4 regions of the Streptomyces sp. NPDC101234 genome follow, and region 4 is predicted to be linked to each of the others. Evidence: riboswitches for the same ligand, from Rfam matches in the RefSeq annotation. Region 4 holds a riboswitch; each other region holds the start of a gene.
The links. A riboswitch is a leader RNA that binds a small molecule or an ion and turns the genes downstream of it on or off. The one in region 4 is predicted to bind S-adenosylmethionine.

Region 1 (4,371 bases), on a different contig from region 4:
TTGGCCATGTGAAGTGGTCCCTCCAGGACTGGGGGTGAGTCAGTCTTCGGACCGCGCCCGCGCCCGCGACGGACGGCTCACCGGCCCGTGGGTTCCTTTGCCCCACCCGGCCTGCGGGCCTCACCGACCCGGTCCTTCTTTGTCACTCTCACCTTCAGAGTGCTAACGCCAATGATTAGCACTCGCCCATGCCGAGTGCAAGCGCCTCCCGGGGATCGGGCCCCTGGAGTCAGGGCCGCCGAGGGGCCGCCGAGCGCCCGCCGGCGGGCTGCCGCCGGGCATGCCGAAGGGCTCGTGCCCCAGGAGGCACGAGCCCTTCGAAGAAATACAGAAGAACGTCGCTGTCAGTCGGCGCGTGCTTCAGCTGGTCGCCAAGCGGACCATGTCCGCCTGCGGCCCCTTCTGGCCCTGCGAGATCTCGAAATCGACTCGCTGACCCTCTTCCAGGGTGCGGTACCCGTCCATCTGGATCGCGCTGTAGTGGACGAAAACATCCGCACCACCGTCGACCGCGATGAAGCCGTACCCCTTCTCCGCGTTGAACCACTTGACGGTGCCCTGAGCCATGCCTAACTCCCCTATTACTGGCCCTTGCACAGATCCACACTTCGCGGATCCGGGTCAGACCTCACCCCCCAATGGTTGGGGGCGTGCGCCGGAACGCGTCGACCGCGGCTGAATGTATCTGTCCAACTGCCGTCTGCAACAGGTCAATCGGACGAGAATTCTGGACGGGAAGGGTCCGGAATGTAGCGAGAATTCGGCCGAATTCAGGGCAAGTCGGGCCCTATAAAAGCCGCAAAAGCCGCATATAACCCGCACACTTTGGCTACTTCTTGGCGGGCTAGCGGTATCGAATAACAGGGCCCGCGACCCGGAGATCGGGACCGTGTTCCCCAACTCTACCGCGCTCAACCACACAGAATTGCCCCCTCCGCTTCTCTCACGGAGGGGGCAATCCGATGAACAATCGGTGATGGCTGTTACCGAAGGTAATGTTCGGTCATTCGGCCATCACGTCAGGCAGGTCAGCGGCTCAGCCGCCGGCGACGGCCGGGATGATGGAGACGCCGGCACCGTCCGGGGTGGCCGTCTCCAGGCCCTGCTCGAATCGCACATCGTCGTCATTCACGTAGACGTTGACGAACCGGCGCAGCTTGCCCTGGTCGTCGAGAACACGCGCGGCGATTCCCGTGTGGTTCTGCTCCAGGTCGGCGATGACCTCACCGAGGTTCGCGCCTTCGGCGGTGACTTCGGCCTGGCCACCGGTGTAGGTGCGCAGGATGGTGGGGATGCGAACGGTGACACTCACGTTTGAACCTCCGGTAGCTGTAGCACCCCTTCAAGGGCGCGGGACTGAGTCGATGTGCGGCTACCGCCGCGCGGGCGCGACCAGCCCCGACCGGCCCGCAGAATGACGACTGCCTACTGGGCCAGCCCGGCCTCACGGAACGACTCGAGAGTGGGCCGAATAGTCGCCGTCAGCCCGGTCTCCGCGACAGCGTCCAGCGTCTTCAGTCCATCACCGGTGTTGAGTACGACAAGCGACTTCGCCGGGTCGATGAGCCCGTTCTCGATGAGCTTCTTGGTGACTCCGACCGTCACACCGCCGGCGGTCTCCGCGAAGATCCCCTCGGTCCGTGCGAGCAGCTTGATCGCGTCGACGACCTGCTCGTCGGTCACGTCCTCCACCGCACCACCCGTACGACGGGCGATGTCGAGGACATAGGGACCGTCGGCCGGATTGCCGATGGCGAGGGACTTCGCGATGGTGTTCGGCTTCTGCGGACGGACCACGTCGTGGCCCCCCTTGAAGGCCACCGACACCGGCGAGCACCCCTCCGCCTGCGCACCGAAGATCTTGTACGGCTTGTCCTCGACGAGCCCGAGCTTGATCAGCTCCTGCAGACCCTTGTCGACCTTGGTGAGCTGCGAGCCGGAGGCGATCGGGATGACCAGCTGGTCCGGGAGCTGCCAGCCGAGCTGCTCGCAGATCTCGTACGCCAGGGTCTTGGAGCCCTCCGCGTAGTACGGCCGCAGGTTGACGTTGACGAAGCCCCAGCCCTCGCCGGCCGGGTCGCCGATCAGCTCGGAGCAGAAGCGGTTCACGTCGTCGTAGTTGCCCTCGATGCCGACGAGCTCGCCGCCGTAGATCGCGGCCATGACGATCTTGCCCTGCTCCAGGTCGTGCGGGATGAACACGCAGGAGCGGAAGCCGGCCCGGGCGGCGGCGGCGCCGACCGCGCCGGCCAGGTTGCCGGTGGAGGAGCAGGAGAGCGTGGTGTAGCCGAAGGCGCGCGCGGCCTCGACGGCCTGGGCGACGACCCGGTCCTTGAAGGAGTGCGTCGGGTTGCCGGAGTCGTCCTTCACGTACAGCCCGCCGGTGACACCGAGTTCCCGCGCCAGGTTGTCGGCCTTGACGAGCTTGGTCCAGCCGGGGTTGATGTTCGGCTTGGTCGCCACGTCCGCGGGGACGGGCAGCAGCGGCGCGTAGCGCCAGATGTTCGCGGGTCCCGCCTCGATCTGCTTCCGCAGCTCCTCGGTGTCGTAGTCCGAGAAGTCGTACGCGATCTCGAGCGGGCCGAAACACTCCTCGCAGGCGAACACCGGGCCGAGGGGCACACGGTGACCGCACTCGCGGCAGCTCAGGGCCGTGGCGGGACCGAGGTCGACGGTCGTGGAGTCGGTGGTGGTGGCAACAGTCTGCGCAGCCATGGAGGCGAGGCCCTTTCTCCTCATCTTCCTCACGACGCATCTCGCCGTGAGACGGATTTGGCACCTTCCCTAGCCGGGAGCCTCGCGGACGATCGACAGTGACCGGAGCGGTCGACGACGGATCTACGAGTACCGACTGGAGGGTTGCCGGGGCTTCATCGGGCCGTATCCCTCTGCCCCTCTGGATGAGCTGTATTCGGTTGTCAACGCACGGTGACCGCACGACATGCGATGGTCATCGGCGTTGTTCAAGACTGTAACCGAAGGCCAGGACAGTTGAGAGAGTCGTCCGTACCGCGAGATGGATCACACTTGGCAGTGTGACCGTGACAGTGAGGAGCCGCTGACTGTGCTGGAAGAAGTCGAGCGCTGGCTGGCCACCCGCTCCTGGTCCGTGAGCGACCGCCCCCTGCACCGGATACTCGCCGCCAAGCAGCGCACCGGGCAGTCGGTCTCCGTCGTGCTGCCCGCGCTCAACGAGGAGGAGACGGTCGGCGACATCGTCGCGATCATCCGCCACGACCTGATGCAGCAGGCGCCGCTCGTCGACGAGATCGTGGTCGTCGACTCCGGCTCCACGGACCGCACGGCGGCCGTGGCCGCGGCGGCCGGCGCCCGGGTCGTCCACCGCGACACGATCCTCCCGCGCATCCCCGCCGTCCCCGGCAAGGGCGAGGTCCTCTGGCGCTCCCTCCTGGTCACCACCGGGGACATCGTCTGCTTCATCGACGCGGATCTGAGGGACTTCTCCTCCGACTTCGTCTCCGGGATCGTCGGCCCGCTGCTGACCGACCCCGGCGTGGACCTGGTCAAGGCGATGTACGACCGCCCGCTGGCCGGTGCGGCCGGGCAGGGCGGCCGGGTCACCGAGCTGATGGCCCGTCCGCTGCTGAACATGCACTGGCCGCAGCTGGCCGGTTTCGTGCAGCCCCTGGGCGGCGAGTACGCGGCCCGCCGCTCCCTGCTGGAACAGCTCCCCTTCCCGGTGGGGTACGGGGTCGAGCTGGGCATGCTGGTCGATGCCCTGCACCTGGTGGGGCTGGACGCGCTGGCGCAGGTGGACGTGGGTGTCCGCAAACACCGCCACCAGGACGGCCAGGCCCTCGGCCGGATGTCCGCCGCGATCTACCGCACGGCGCAGCTGCGGCTGGCCCGCGGCCACCTGATCCGCCCCTCGCTCACCCAGTTCGAACGGGGCGAGGACGGCTTCGAACCGCGCACGTACTCCGTGGACACGGAGGAACGGCCGCCGATGGTGGAGATCGCGGAGTACGCCGAGCGCCGGGTGGCGTGACTTCGACGGGCGTTCCGTATACGGCCGCCGGTCGGGCGTAGCCGTACGTTTGAGCGTTTCCGGGCCGGGCTAGGTTCAGGCGTATGGCTTCCACCGGCGGTGCTGAGGTGCTGGTCGCGTCCAACCGCGGCCCGGTTTCGTACGAGGTGCGCCCCGACGACGCGGGCGGCGCGCTGCATGCCAAGCGGGGCGGCGGCGGGCTGGTCTCCGGTCTGTCGGCGATCGGCCCGGACGCGAACGCGGTGTGGGTGTGCGCGGCGCTGAGCGACGGGGACCGGGAGGCGGTGCGGCGCGCCGAGGGCGGCCGGCTGCCGGCGGTGGACACCGGCGGCCAGCAGGTCCGGATGCTCGACATCGACGCG
Region 2 (4,371 bases), on a different contig from region 4:
CGGCCCTGCCGACCCGTTCGGCCAAGTGGGCGTGCGGGCCGGTGAGGGCGGCCCAGGCGGGGTTGTCGAGGACGTGGGAGGGAGGGAGGGCTTCGGGGTGCGAGGAGGGGGCTTCGATGCGAGTGGCGGACATCGGTGACGGTCTCCGGGGTGCGACGCTGCGGTGTACCGCGCTCGGGGACCCTGCCGCGGGGCGGCGGCCGGGTCCCCCTGCGTGCGGTGGGTCAGGAGTTGTCCAGCGGCAGCCCGGGCGGGTTGACCTCGGACTTGGCGACAGCCTCGTTGGAGAGGTTGTACGCCTTGAGCCACTCGGCGTACTGACCGTTCTTGATCAGATAGTTGATGGCGTCCGCAAGGGGCTTGGCGAGGCCGCTGTCCTTCTTCGCGGTGGCCGCGATCAGGCCCTGGAGGCTGGCGCCCGCGCCGGAGTAGGTGCCCGCGGTGCGGGTGGCGTTGGGCGTGTTCGCGGTCTGTCGGTTGTGGTAGGCGAAGCCGGGGTTGGGGCCGAAGGAGGCGTCGACCTTGCCGCTGGACACGGCAAGGTAGGTGCTGTTGCTGTCCTGGAAGTACTTGACGTTGAGCTTCTTGCCCTCCTTGGCGAGCTTCGCCTTCCACTCCAGGAGGATCTTCTCCTGGTTGGTGCCGGAGCCGACGGCGATCGTCTTGCCGGCGAGGTTCTCGTAGTTGCCGTCGAAGTTCCAGGTGCTCTTCTTCGGTACGAGGAAGGCGAGGTTGTCCTGCCGGTAGGACGCGAACTCGTACTTCTTCTTGCGCTCCTCGGTGTCGGTGACGTTGGAGAAGGCCACGTCGACCTTGCCGCTGTCGATGCCGACGAACAGGTTCTCCCAGGTGGAGTTCTGGACTTCGGGCTCGAGTCCGAGGACCGCGGCGACCAGGCGGCCGAGGTCGGGCTCGGAGCCGGTCAGGGTCTTCTGGTCGCTGCCGGTGAAGGCCAGCGGCGGGAAGCCGGCGGGCAGGGCGCCGATGCCGATCTCCAGCTTGCCGCTCTTCTTGACGGCGGCGGGCAGTTCGGCGCTGATGGACTTGACCTCGGAGACCTTGATGGTGGTCTGGGTGGCGGCGCCGTTGGACACCTGGCCGACGACGACCTCGCCGGACTTGGCGGTGCCGGTGGTGGTGGCCGCGTCGCTGTTGCCACCGCAGGCGGCGAGCCCGGTGGCGAGGGAGGCGACGGCGGTGGCCGCGGTGATGCCTCTGATCAGGCTGCGTCGGGTGAAGTGGGTAGACATGGCCGTTCCTTGTCGGTGCCGGTGATGAGGGTGAGGGCGTGAGGGGAAGTCGAGGGGTGCGGCCGGAGGCCGGAGCGCCTTGCGTCAGAGCGCCTTGCGGCGGAGGACCTTGATTCAGAGGACCTTGCTGAGGAAGTCCCTGGTCCGCTCGTGCTGTGGCTTGTCGAGGACCTCGGAGGGCGGGCCCTGTTCGACGATCCTGCCGCCGTCGATGAAGACGACCCGGTCGGCGATCTCGCGGGCGAAGCCGATCTCGTGGGTGACGATGACGAGCGTGGTGCCGCTGGTGGCCAGGTCCTTGATGACGTAGAGGACCTCGCCGACGAGCTCGGGGTCCAGGGCGGAGGTGGGCTCGTCGAAGAGGATGACGCCGGGGCGCAGGGCGAGGGCGCGGGCGATGGCGACACGCTGCTGCTGGCCGCCGGACAGCTGCCGGGGGTAGGCGCCCACGCGTTCGCCGAGGCCGACGCGTTCGAGGAGTTCCTTGGCCAGCGCCTGGGCTTCGGGCTTGGTCAGCTTTCCGGTGGCGACGGGGGCGGCGGCCACGTTGTCCAGCGCGGTCAGGTGCGGGAAGAGGTTGAAGTTCTGGAAGACGAAGCCGATCCGGCCGCGCTGGGCCAGGATGGCGCGCTCGCTCAGCTCCTTGAGCCTCTCGCCCTGCCGCTTCACCCCGATCAGCTCGTCGTTGATGCTGACGTAGCCGATCTCGGGCTTCTCCAGGTGGTTGACCACCCTGAGGAGAGTGGACTTGCCGGAACCGGACGGGCCGATGACGACGGTGACCTCGCCGGGGCGGATGGTCAGGTCGACGCCGTCGAGGACGCGGTGGGCGCCGTACCACTTGTGGACGTCGTGGATCTCCAGGGCGGCGGGGGCCGTCCCCAGGGTGTCGACGGTGCTCATACGGCGGCCTCCCGGCGGATGCGGGCGCGCAGGTCGGTGAGGCCGGCCCGCAGTTTCTGCAGGGGCGTCGGCGGCAGGGAGCGGGTGGCGCCCCGGGCGTAGTACCGCTCGACGTAGAACTGGATCACCGAGACGACGCTGGTGAGGATCAGGTACCAGGCGGTGACCACCAGCAGCAGCGGCACGATGTCGCCGGGGTAGGTGGAGCCCATGCTCTGCGCGGTGCCGAAGAGGTCGAGCAGCGAGACGTAGAAGACCAGCGAGGTGCTCTTGATCAGGCCGATGAGCTGGTTGACGTAGTTCGGGATGATCGACCTGAGCGCCTGCGGGAAGACTATCTTCCGGAACTGGTAGCCCTTGGGCAGACCGAGCGCGGCGGCCGCCTCGTGCTGGCCCTGGTCCACGGAGAGGATACCGCCGCGGACCACCTCGGCCGCGTAGGCCGCCTCGTTGAGGCTGAGGCCGATGACGGCGATGACCATGTCGGTGGCGAGCTTCGACTCGTCGAAGGAGAAGAAGGCCGGACCGAACGGGACACCGACGCTCAACGTCCTGTACAGGGCGCTGAAGTTGTAGAGGAAGAGCAGCACCACGATGAGCGGGATGGAGCGCAGCGCCCAGACGTACGTCCAGCTGACCGCGCGCAGCACCGGGCTCTTCGAGAGCCTGGCCAGGGCCAGCAGGACGCCGCCGAGAAGGCCCAGCACCGCGCTGTAGGCGGTGACTTCGAGGGTGATGACCAGCCCGTCGAGGATGGTCGGCCGCAGGAACCAGTAGCCCCAACGGTCCCACTGGTAGAAGGGGTTGGTCACCAGTCCGTGAACGAACTGGGCGGCCAGCACCAGGACGACGGCGGTGGCGATCCACCGTCCCGGTCTGCGCAGCGGGGTGACCCGCTGCGCTGCGAGGGGTTTTGACGGTTTGTCAGTGGGCGGTGCCTCGGGGGCGGCGATGGTGGCGCCTGGGGGTTCACTCATGGTGGGCTCCGGCGGAGTCGGACACCCCGGATCCCACGGCCGGGGACGCGGCACAGGACCGTGTTCGGGCACGGCTCGATGCTGCGGGGGCGCGCGGGACACGGGGGCTGGGCGGACGGCGTCACACCGGACGGCCGGTGCTTGGGTCAGGAACGCTGAGACGCGAAGCTGCGGGTACTGGGCGAAAAGGCCTGGTCAGACCCGACAGCGGGCACAGCCCGGTGCGGTACACGCGCTACACAGGGCACTGTTGACGCGGAGCAGGTCGACGGCACGGTCGGCGACCAGCGGGTTCGGGTACGGCTGTACGCAGCCCTGGGGGCGGCGCCGGGCCGTCCTGGGAGCTGCGTACATGTCCGCCACCTGTCACTGTCGGGATGGCCCGAAGGGCCTCGCGCTTACCGAACGTCGTCATCCGGTCGGGTCGTCACCTGGGGCACCCCACCGCGAAGCGAGGGTTGCCGGTCAGCAAGCCAGGGCTTGATGCTGACGCTCTTGACCGTTCTGGCCGTAAGTAAGTCATCCGCCCGAACGAATGTCAACGGCTGTCCGGTTGGTGGAACGGTCCGGGCCGCTCTCACCTGCGGGAAGTGTCCGCCGCATGCCCCGTCCAGTCCAGGATCTGGACGGCCGCACCGGCGGCTTCCAGGCCCTGGCAACGGCCCTGGTGGCGGCGGGAGATGCCGTCGAGGTCGAGGTGGACGCCGAAGGCGGGGTGCCCGGCCAGCCGCCGGGCGTAGGCCCACAGCGCGGGATGGTCGGCGATGCGGTGCACGGCGGAGGCGTCCAGGTGGTTGCGGTGCACGGTGTCGAGCTGCACCAGCGCGACCCACAACTCCACGTCGGCTGCCGTGAGTTGACCGCCCACCAGGAACTCCACGCCGGTCAGCCGGCGCTCCAGTTCGCCGAGCGCGGTGAGCAGGACGTCGAGCGCCGCCGGGTCGCCGCCCTCGCGGCCGGCGCGCTGCGCCGCCTGCTCGATGCCCTGCGAGCACAGCCGCTCGACGGCCTCGATCTCCGCTTCGGCGCCGCACGGATAGAGCCGGGTGACGCCGTCGCCGAAGTGACGGTCCAGGTCGCGCAGGATGTCGCGGCCGTGGTTGCTGACGATCCGCCCGGACCAGTCGTCGCTGAGCACGGGCGCGAGGGCCGGACCGGAGTAGTGGTGGGCGCTCGCCTCGTACAGCGGGCGCAGGGCCGCGTGACTGCCGTCGGGACAGTCGGGGACGGCGGGCAGGAAG
Region 3 (4,371 bases), on a different contig from region 4:
GTGTCGATGCCGACGATCCGGACCGGTCCGGCGTCGATCGCCCAGTAGGGGCCCGGCTGTACGGCCGTCTGCTCCTGCGTGGGACGCAACTTCCGTGCGTCCGCCAGGAGTTGCTCGTCCGTGGGGCGGGGCCGGTGCCAGAGCAGGGTGCGCCACCACGCACCGGTCAGCGGGCGGGGCTTCGGCTCGGGCGGGAGCTGCGGGGTGTCGTCGCAGAAGACGCGCATGAAGGCGCCGAGGTCCTCGTACCAGTCGTGGTTTCCGGGTATCGCGTAGATCGGCGCCGGATAGTCCTGGTAGGGACGGAAGAACTTGGTGCCGTAGTCGTCGGTGGTCCCGACCGGGTAGATCACGTCGCTCGCGATCACCGCGAAGTCGGTGTCCTGGCCCACCTTCAGAAATCCCGGCACGACGGCGTACTGGGAGTCGTCGCCCTCACCGGTGTCGCCGATCACCATGAACGAGAACCGGTCCGCCTCATGACGCCGGATCACCTTGTCGGCAGGCGCCCCGGCGGCCGCCCGCTGCGCCACCCATCGGCTGCGGGTGCGGCCGGTCGGGTCGCCGAACCAGGACGCCAGCACGCCGTTGCGGGCGGCCCACATGGTCCTCGGGTTGAACCAGAAGATCTTTTCGACGTGTTCCGGCATGAGTTGCTTGTAGGCGCCGCGTTCGGCGGAGCCCCAGCCGGCGCCTTCTGCGGTATCGCGTGAGGAGTCAGACACCGGGGCACCGTAGCAACGAGGTCCTGTCGGCGACTTGGCGCCCCGGATCCTTGGCGCGCCGGATCCTTGGCGTGCCGACCGCAACGACCGCACCGGTACGGCCCGTTCAGCCACTTGGAGACGCCCTTGACGTCGTAAGACGCGTCGATCTACGGTGAGCGCGAGCCACGAGTTCCGGTGATCAAGCCCTGGCTGGCCGGACGGCAACCCTCGACGCAGTGGGGTGCCCCAGGTGACGGCTCGGCGGATCTCTTCGGTTTCTGCAAGTGCGTTCACAGCGGCCGCGACGACGGCCAGGACCTCAGGAGGACGGCGTGGCGACTGCCCTCGTGCTGTGCTCCCGGCGCCATGTGGATCTGCTGCTGGTCTCCAGCTGTCTCTGTCACGGCTGACCTCTCTCCCAGCAGTCCCTTCCCGCGATCTCGCGCACGCGCCGAGCCCTGAGCCCTTGGCACGGTGTGCCGCCGGCTCGCGCTCCCCTCGAAGCGGAAGCAGAGATCCCTCATGGCCCGGCACAGCGACAGAACCCCCGGTTTGGCAGCGGTATCCCTCGGCGCGGCCGCCCTGTTGACCCTCACCGGCTGCACCAGCAGCAAGGACGGCAGCACGGCGGCCTCCGGCACCTCGCTCACCATCGGCACCACCGACCAGGTCACCAGCCTCGACCCGGCCGGCGCCTGGGACGCGGGCTCCGGGACGATCGAGAGCGAGGTGTACTCGACCCTCCTCAGCGTGAAGAACGGCTCGGCGGAGCCGACCCCAGACCTGGCCACGGGCATCGAACTGACCGGGCCCAAGCAGTACACGGTCACCCTGAAGAAGGGCCTGAAGTTCGCCAACGGTCATGAACTGACGTCCTCCGACGTCAAGTTCAGTTTCGACCGGGACCTGAGGATCGCCGACCAGAACGGCCCCTCCTCGCTGCTCCACAACCTCGGCTCGGTCGCCGCCCCGAACCCCACCACCGTCGTCTTCACCCTCAAGTCGGCGAACGACACCCTGTTCCCGCAGGTGCTGACCACGGCCGCCGGCTATGTCGTCGACGAACAGGTCTTCCCCGCCGACAAGATCCTCCCCGACCAGGCCATCGTGACGGCCAAGCCCTGGAACGGCCCCTACGGAGTGGCGAGTTACGACAAGAACTCGCTGGTCTCCTTCACCGCCAACACCGCCTACCAGGGCCAGCAGGGCACCCCGAAGACAAGGAACATCCAGCTCAAGTACTACACGGACGCCGGCAACCTGAAGCTGGACGTGCAGCAGGGCACCATCGACGCCGTCTACCGCACCCTCACCACCGCCGACCTGGACTCCCTCGCCAAGGAGAGGAACGTCAAGGTCCACACCGGCTCCGGCAACGGCATCCGCTACCTCGTCTTCGACTTCCAGACCCAGCCCTACGGCACGAAGACCAAGGACGCCGACAAGGAGAAGGCCCTCGCCGTCCGGCAGGCGGTGGCCGACTCGGTCGACCGCGCCCAACTCGCCCAGCAGGTCTACAAGAACAGCTACCAGCCGCTCTACAGCACCGTCCCGGACGGCCTCACCGGCGCCACCCCGTCGTACAAGTCCCGCTACGGCGACAAGAAGGGCGGCCCCGACAGGGCAGCGGCGGCGGCCCGGCTGAAGGCGGCCGGGGTGAGCACCCCCGTCACCCTCAATCTCCAGTACAACAGCGACCACTACGGCTCCTCGTCGGCCGACGAGTACGCCCTGATCAAGTCCCAGCTGGAAGCCACCGGTCTGTTCAAGGTGAACCTCCAGTCCACCGAGTGGACCCAGTACGGCAAGGACCGGATCAAGCACCTCTACCCGCTCTACCAGCTCGGCTGGTACGCCGACTACCTCGACGCCGACAACTACCTCTCGCCCTTCTACTCCGCCAACAGCTGGGTGGCCAACGGCTATGCGGACCCGGCCGTGCGCGCGCTGGTCCTGAAGGAGGAGACCGAGACCGACTCGGCCAAGCGGGCCGAACTGCTGAAGCGGGCACAGGGCGCGGCCGCCGCCCAGGTGCCGCTGGTGCCCCTGCTCCAGGGCTCCACGGCGATCGTCACCCGCACCGACGTCAGCGGTGTCCCCGACGAGCTGGACGCCCGGTACCAGTTCCGCTGGGCCGGACTCACGACAAAGTGAGCGCCCTGACCCAGGAGGCAACCGGGGGCGCCGTCGGAACTCCGGCCGACGGCGCCCCCGGGTACGGCCTCGCCCGCTACCTGCTGATCCGCTTCCTCCTCATCATCCCGACCGTGCTGATCCTGGTCAGCCTGGTGTTCTTCCTGATGCGGGTCACCGGTGACCCGATCACCGCGGCCTTCGGCGACCGGCTCACCCCGGCCCAGCTCCACGACAAGCTCCACCAGGCGGGCTACGACCGGCCGTTGCTCACCCAGTACCTGGACTATCTTCGTTCCCTCGCGACCGGCGACCTCGGCCGCACCGTCACCGACAACCAGCCGGTCACCCAGGTCCTGACCACCTACGGCGCCGCCACCGTCGAACTCGCCTGCTACGCCCTGACGCTGGCCCTCGCCCTCGGCGTACCGCTCGGCATGCTGGCGGCCACGTACCGCGACCGGGCCCCCGACGCGGTCCTGCGGCTGTTCGCGATCCTGACCTACGCCACCCCGGTGTTCTTCACCGGCCTGCTGCTGAAACTGGTCTTCGCGATCCGGCTCGGCTGGCTGCCGGCCTCCGGCCGTGCGAGCACGGACGTCCAGCTCTTCCTGCAGAACCAGACCAGCACCACCGGCTTCTATCTGGTGGACGCCGTGCGCAGCGGCGACGGCACCGCCGTCGCAGACGTGCTCGAACACGCCGTCCTGCCCGGCCTCGCCCTCGGCCTGCTCGTCGCCGGTGTCCTGCTCCGTCTGGTCCGCACGAACCTGGTCGGGACCCTCTCCGCCGAGTATGTGGACGCCGCCCGCTCCCGTGGCGTCCACTCCTTCCGGCTGGTCACCCGGCACGCCACCCGGCCCGCGCTGATCCCGGTGGTCACCGTGCTCGGCCTCCAGGTAGCCGGACTGCTCGGCGGCGCCGTGCTGACCGAGACCACCTTCGAGTGGAAGGGCCTCGGCTACGAACTCGCGCACTACCTGACGGCCCGTGACTTCCCCGCCGTACAGGGCATCGTGGCCCTGTTCGCGGTCGTCGTGGCGGTGACGAACTTCCTCGTCGACGTCCTCGCCGTCCTCATCGACCCACGGGTGAGGTACTGACCATGGCCCTGCTCCTGGTACGACGGCTCCCGCTGCGCACCGGCACCGGAGCGCAGCGCGCGATGCTGCTCACCGGCGCGGTGCTGACCGGGCTGTTCGTCCTCACCGCCCTGTTCGGCCCGCTGCTCGCCCCGCACGGCTTCGCCCAACTCCGCGACTCCCACGGCCTGTTCGGCTCCCAGCAGCAGCCGTCCGGCGAGCACCCCCTGGGCACCACCATCGCCGGGTACGACGTGCTGTCCCGCACGGTGTGGGGTGCGCGCACCGCACTGGAGATCATCCTGGCCGCCCTGCTGCTCTCGGCGCTCCCGGGCACGGTGCTGGGGCTGGTCTCCGGGTATCTCGGCGGGCGCCTCGACCGGCTGCTGGTGGGACTCGCCGACGCGCTCTATGCCTTCCCGCCCCTGCTGCCGGCCATCGTCATGTCG
Region 4 (4,371 bases):
CGGCCGGCACACCTTCACGTACAACTACCGGCAGAACCACATGGGCCCGAAGTGGACGCACCAGTGGTTCATCACCAAAGAGGGCTGGGACCCCGCTCAGCGCATCTCCTGGGACGTACTGGAGCCGACTCCCTTCATGGTCGAGCACCACGGCGGTGGCACTCACGGCGACCAGGAACTGCAGTACACCACCGAGGCGCTGGTGAACCGCCGGGGACGGCACGCGATCGTCAACATCTGGGGCGGCGGCGACGCCGGGCACGACTTCGTCGGCGAGTTCTTCGTCAGCGTCGCCGACGTCGACTTCCGCTGACCCCCGGTCGGCGCCCGTCCGGCGTGCGGCCGACGTGAACGGCCGGAGGCCTCCCGAGGAGGCAGCCCGGCCCCTCGTCGGCGTTCGCGGGCACACGCCGGCCGGGCGTCGGCTTCCGCGCACCCGGCATTCGCAGGGACGTCACGCACCCCGGCCGGTGTCCTCCCAGGCCGTCACAGCGACGGGCCGGGCGGAGGGACCATCCCCGCGGGCGTGGGGAGCCTGTGGCGCAGGGTTGTTGCGAGAGCGAAGCCGATGGCCGCGGCCAGAAGGTGGCCGATCGTGGTGAAGTCCGGCAGACCACGGCTGAAGTCGGCGCCGATGACGGGCCATGCCACCACCGCAGTGATCGCCGCGATCCGCCGCACCGACGTGAGGAACACCACGACTCCGGCCGCCAGGGCCGCCTCGGCGCCGTAGCTGATGCCGTAGTCCAGGGCGTCCCGGACGCCGGCCGGATACCAGCCGCGGACCACGGCGGCCACGATGAAGACGGCGGTCAGCGCGGTTGCCAGCACATGGCCGACGGCAAAGACGCCGAACGCCCGTAACGCGCCGTAGCGGCGTTCCAGGAGGGCCAGACAGACAGCTGTGCCGGCCCCCAACGTGATCAAAGTCCCCACGAAGTAAAGGGACTTCACTTGGGTCAGTGTCCCGTCGAAGAAGAGCGCGCTGCCCGCCAGGGCGAGGAACGGATGCCGGGGAAGATTGTCGACGTTGGTGCTCACCGTCTCCAGCAGGCGGCGGCGCGTGGGGGCCGAGGCCGTCACGAGCCAGGCGTGGGTGGCCAGCAGGACGGCCAGATAACCGGCCGTCACCGGGTTGCCGTGGACGTACTCCTCAAGGAAGCGGCGCACCGCGGTCGGCGTCTCGCCGAACCGCTCCCTGCCACGCATCACCCGGTCCGGCCCACGACGAGCTGATAGAAGATCGGCTCGCCGGTCGTCGTCACCCTGTGCTGGAACCGCGTTCGCTCCAGCACAGTGAGCCCTCCGCCGGCCACCAGCCGCTCGACGGCGGCTCCGAACCCGTCCGGATCCGATGCGTCCATCCACCGCTCGTCGATCGTGAAGGCCACGGGCGCGCCGGGCGACAGGACCTCGAGGGCGTTCTCGAGCTCCTGCGGTGTGGCGTGCGTACCTCCGAACGCGCCGGCCGACACCAGTCCCCCGAACGCGTAAGGGCGCAGGGACTCACCGAGTGCGTCGCCGAGCAGGAAGTCACCGACCACGTAGTCGGCGTAGACACCTGGCCGGTCGCGCAGACTCGCCCGGCGTGCCGCCGGCAGCGGGTCGACCCCGACGACCCGGCCGACGCCACCACGACGTACGAGTTCACCGACCAGGCCCGTGCCGGCGCCGATGTCGAGGACCGTCAGCGGGCCCGGCTCCAGGCCGAGGCGGGCGACCGCGCGCAGCAGGCCCTCCGCCGCGACCTGCGGTGATCTGCACTGCAGCCGTTCCTGGACGACATGTTCATAGAGGCCTGGCACGGCGTAGATCCGCGTGTACTCGTGCAGATGCACGATCTCGCGCTCGCTCAACGCGATGTACTCGCCGTCGGTCACCGGCGGGCCGAACAGCCGGACGTCCGCAAACATCTCTGCCATGGCCGCGAGACTATGCGCGCGTGTCCGTGCCCCGCCACCGGTGGCGGGGCGGCGAAGTCCGACGGTGGGATGCGGGCGGCGGACGGGTGGGCGATCGGCGTGCTGTCGCCCACATCGCCGTCAGCGGGTCACGGCCGGATGCCGGAGGGTCCCAGTACGCCGGCGTCGACGCGCAGCGACTCCAGCAGGGTGGCGGCGTTGATAAACCATCCACCGTCATATGTTTCCTTCCGAATCCCGCCGAAGGGCCGGGGCGGGCGACGGGTAGCTGCCCGCGACGAGACGGGGATCAGCGACAGGTCAGGTCGAACCGGCCGGCGTGGCGGCCCACTCGGAAGGGGTCGAGCGTCCGGTTCGTCGAACTGGGCCTGCGGGGGCTGGCATTGACGTACGACAAAACCGCTCCGTACCATCGCGACCGGCATTGAGTGTCAGCGTCAAGCCCTGGCTCGCTGACCGGCAACCCTCCCGCGCGGTGGGGTGCTCCAGGTGAAAGCCCGGCGGGATCACCGATGATCCCCGCAAGCGCGTGGCCCCGGTGGCGGGGCCGGAGACGGGGAGGGACCGGTATGCGGCACAGCGGTGACGTGGCTGCCTCCTTCGCCGGCGCCATGCCGTTCTCCCGGCTCTCCCGCCGACGCCACATCGATCTCAAGCGCTCGACGAGCTGTCTCTGTCGCGCGATCACCTGTCGCTGACGAGCCCGCCTGCCGTCGGCTGACGACGACGGACCGACCGGCCACCGTGTCGGCCGACCCGGTTCGGCCTTCCCTGCCGACCGGCCTTCGTCGACCGACCGCATAAGGCACCACCCACCCCCTCGAAGGCCCCTGGGCCCGCACGCCCATGCACGCCCATGCACGGCCGTGCACGGCCGTGCCGCGCTCCCCCGACGCCCGGCACCCGGTGCCTGGTGACACGAGTAGGAGAAAGCCCTCCCGTGACTGCACTTCCGATTCTCAGACCATCCCGTCGGGCGCCGCTGGCCGCCCTGTTGACCACCAGTGTTCTGCTGACCGCCTGCGGGTCGGGCGACGGCGGTTCCGGCAGCGGCAGCGGCCGGCCGAAGTCCGGCGGCACGCTGACCTTCGCGGTGGGCTCCGACGCCGGCTGCGTGGATCCGCAGCAGGTCGGCAGCAACGACACCATCTACTCGGTCCGCCAGATCGTGGACTCCCTCACCGACCAGGACCCCGCGACCGGCAAGATCGTGCCGTGGCTGGCCAAGAGCTGGGACATCAACTCCGACGCCACCCGGTTCACGTTCCACCTCCGCTCGGGCGTCACCTTCAGCGACGGGTCCGAGCTGACCGCGCAGGTGGTGAAGGACAACTTCGACGCGGTACCGAAGCTCGGCGCCCTCGGCACCCTTGCCGAGGGCTACCTCAGCGGCGTCCAGAGCACCACCGTGATCGACCCGCTCACCGTCAAGGTGACCTTCAAGCAGCCCAACGCCCAGTTCCTGCAAGCGACTTCGACCCACACGCTGGGCATCGAGTCGTCCGCGAGCGTGCGGAAGACCCCGCAGCAGAAGTGCAGTGACGGGATCGTCGGGTCCGGGCCGTTCGTGCTGAAGCAGTATGTGCAGAACCAGTCGATCACCCTCGCCAGGCGGACCGGGTACGCCTGGGGATCCGCGCTGTGGTCCAAGAAGGGCGAGGCCTACCTGGACAAGCTGGTGTTCAAGGTGGTGCCGGAGGCGGGCGTGCGGGCCGGCAGCCTCCAGTCCGGACAGGTCGACGCGATCAGCAGCGTCGGCAAGGCCAACGAGGCCGCACTCAAGGGTGGTCAGGTCGCTCTCCAGCGTCGGGCCAACCCCGGTGTGGTGTTCGGCCTGGGTCTCAACAACGCACGGCCCCTGCTGAAGGACGCCAGGGTGCGGCAGGCGATCCAGGTCGCCGTCGACCGCAGCCAGATCGCCGACACCGTCTTCCCGACCGGCACCCGGCCGGCCACCAGCGTGCTGGCACACACCACTCCGGACTACACCGACCTCTCCTCGGACCTGTCCACCGACACGGCCAAGGCGAAGTCCCTGCTGGAACAAGCCGGTTGGCAGACGGGCGGTGACGGCATCCGCACCAAGGACGGCAAGAGGCTGAGCCTGACCATCACCTGGTTCCCCAACTCGGCCACCAACCAGCCCGCCCTGGAACTGGTCCAGCAGCAACTGAAGGCCGTCGGGATCGACGTGGTGCTCAAGCAGCTCCAGGTGACCCAGTTCGCGACGACGCTCCAGTCCGGTGACTTCGACGTGGTGTGGGGGAACGTGACCCGCTCCGACCCGGACATCCTGCGCAGCTCGTTCTCCACCCGGCTGGGCAACTTCTACCACCTGCCGGCCAGTTCGCTGGACACGGCGCTGTCCGGGCAGGCCGCGGCCACCGACACCGCGAAGCGCGGGAAACTGGTGGCCGAGGCGCAGCGACTGCTCGTGCGGAACGCGTAC

Region 1: another riboswitch for S-adenosylmethionine. It lies ahead of thrC (threonine synthase); the one in region 4 lies ahead of ACIRR9_RS18320 (ABC transporter substrate-binding protein).
Region 2: another riboswitch for S-adenosylmethionine. It lies ahead of ACIRR9_RS49500 (amino acid ABC transporter permease); the one in region 4 lies ahead of ACIRR9_RS18320 (ABC transporter substrate-binding protein).
Region 3: another riboswitch for S-adenosylmethionine. It lies ahead of ACIRR9_RS27575 (ABC transporter substrate-binding protein); the one in region 4 lies ahead of ACIRR9_RS18320 (ABC transporter substrate-binding protein).

Annotation. Positions count from the first base shown of each region.
Region 1 covers NZ_JBIWOA010000013.1:161,190-165,560, reverse strand. The annotation lists gene groL (chaperonin GroEL) at 1-8, opposite strand, end outside; gene ACIRR9_RS24490 (cold-shock protein) at 361-567, opposite strand; gene ACIRR9_RS24485 (MoaD/ThiS family protein) at 1,037-1,312, opposite strand; gene thrC (threonine synthase) at 1,426-2,715, opposite strand; SAM riboswitch class I at 2,733-2,907, opposite strand; gene ACIRR9_RS24475 (glucosyl-3-phosphoglycerate synthase) at 3,065-4,009, shown strand; gene ACIRR9_RS24470 (trehalose-6-phosphate synthase) at 4,093-4,371, shown strand, end outside.
Region 2 covers NZ_JBIWOA010000049.1:36,082-40,452, reverse strand. The annotation lists partial or broken gene ACIRR9_RS49515 (GNAT family N-acetyltransferase) at 1-133, opposite strand, end outside; gene ACIRR9_RS49510 (transporter substrate-binding domain-containing protein) at 225-1,250, opposite strand; gene ACIRR9_RS49505 (amino acid ABC transporter ATP-binding protein) at 1,365-2,153, opposite strand; gene ACIRR9_RS49500 (amino acid ABC transporter permease) at 2,150-3,130, opposite strand; SAM riboswitch class IV at 3,520-3,631, opposite strand; gene ACIRR9_RS49495 (glutathione S-transferase C-terminal domain-containing protein) at 3,708-4,371, opposite strand, start outside.
Region 3 covers NZ_JBIWOA010000015.1:237,839-242,209, reverse strand. The annotation lists gene ACIRR9_RS27580 (metallophosphoesterase family protein) at 1-725, opposite strand, end outside; SAM riboswitch class IV at 889-1,000, shown strand; gene ACIRR9_RS27575 (ABC transporter substrate-binding protein) at 1,260-2,861, shown strand; gene ACIRR9_RS27570 (ABC transporter permease) at 2,858-3,943, shown strand; gene ACIRR9_RS27565 (ABC transporter permease) at 3,946-4,371, shown strand, end outside.
Region 4 covers NZ_JBIWOA010000009.1:103,429-107,799, reverse strand. The annotation lists gene ACIRR9_RS18335 (lytic polysaccharide monooxygenase auxiliary activity family 9 protein) at 1-313, shown strand, start outside; gene ACIRR9_RS18330 (rhomboid-like protein) at 487-1,209, opposite strand; gene ACIRR9_RS18325 (hypothetical protein) at 1,209-1,922, opposite strand; SAM riboswitch class IV at 2,343-2,456, shown strand; gene ACIRR9_RS18320 (ABC transporter substrate-binding protein) at 2,863-4,371, shown strand, end outside.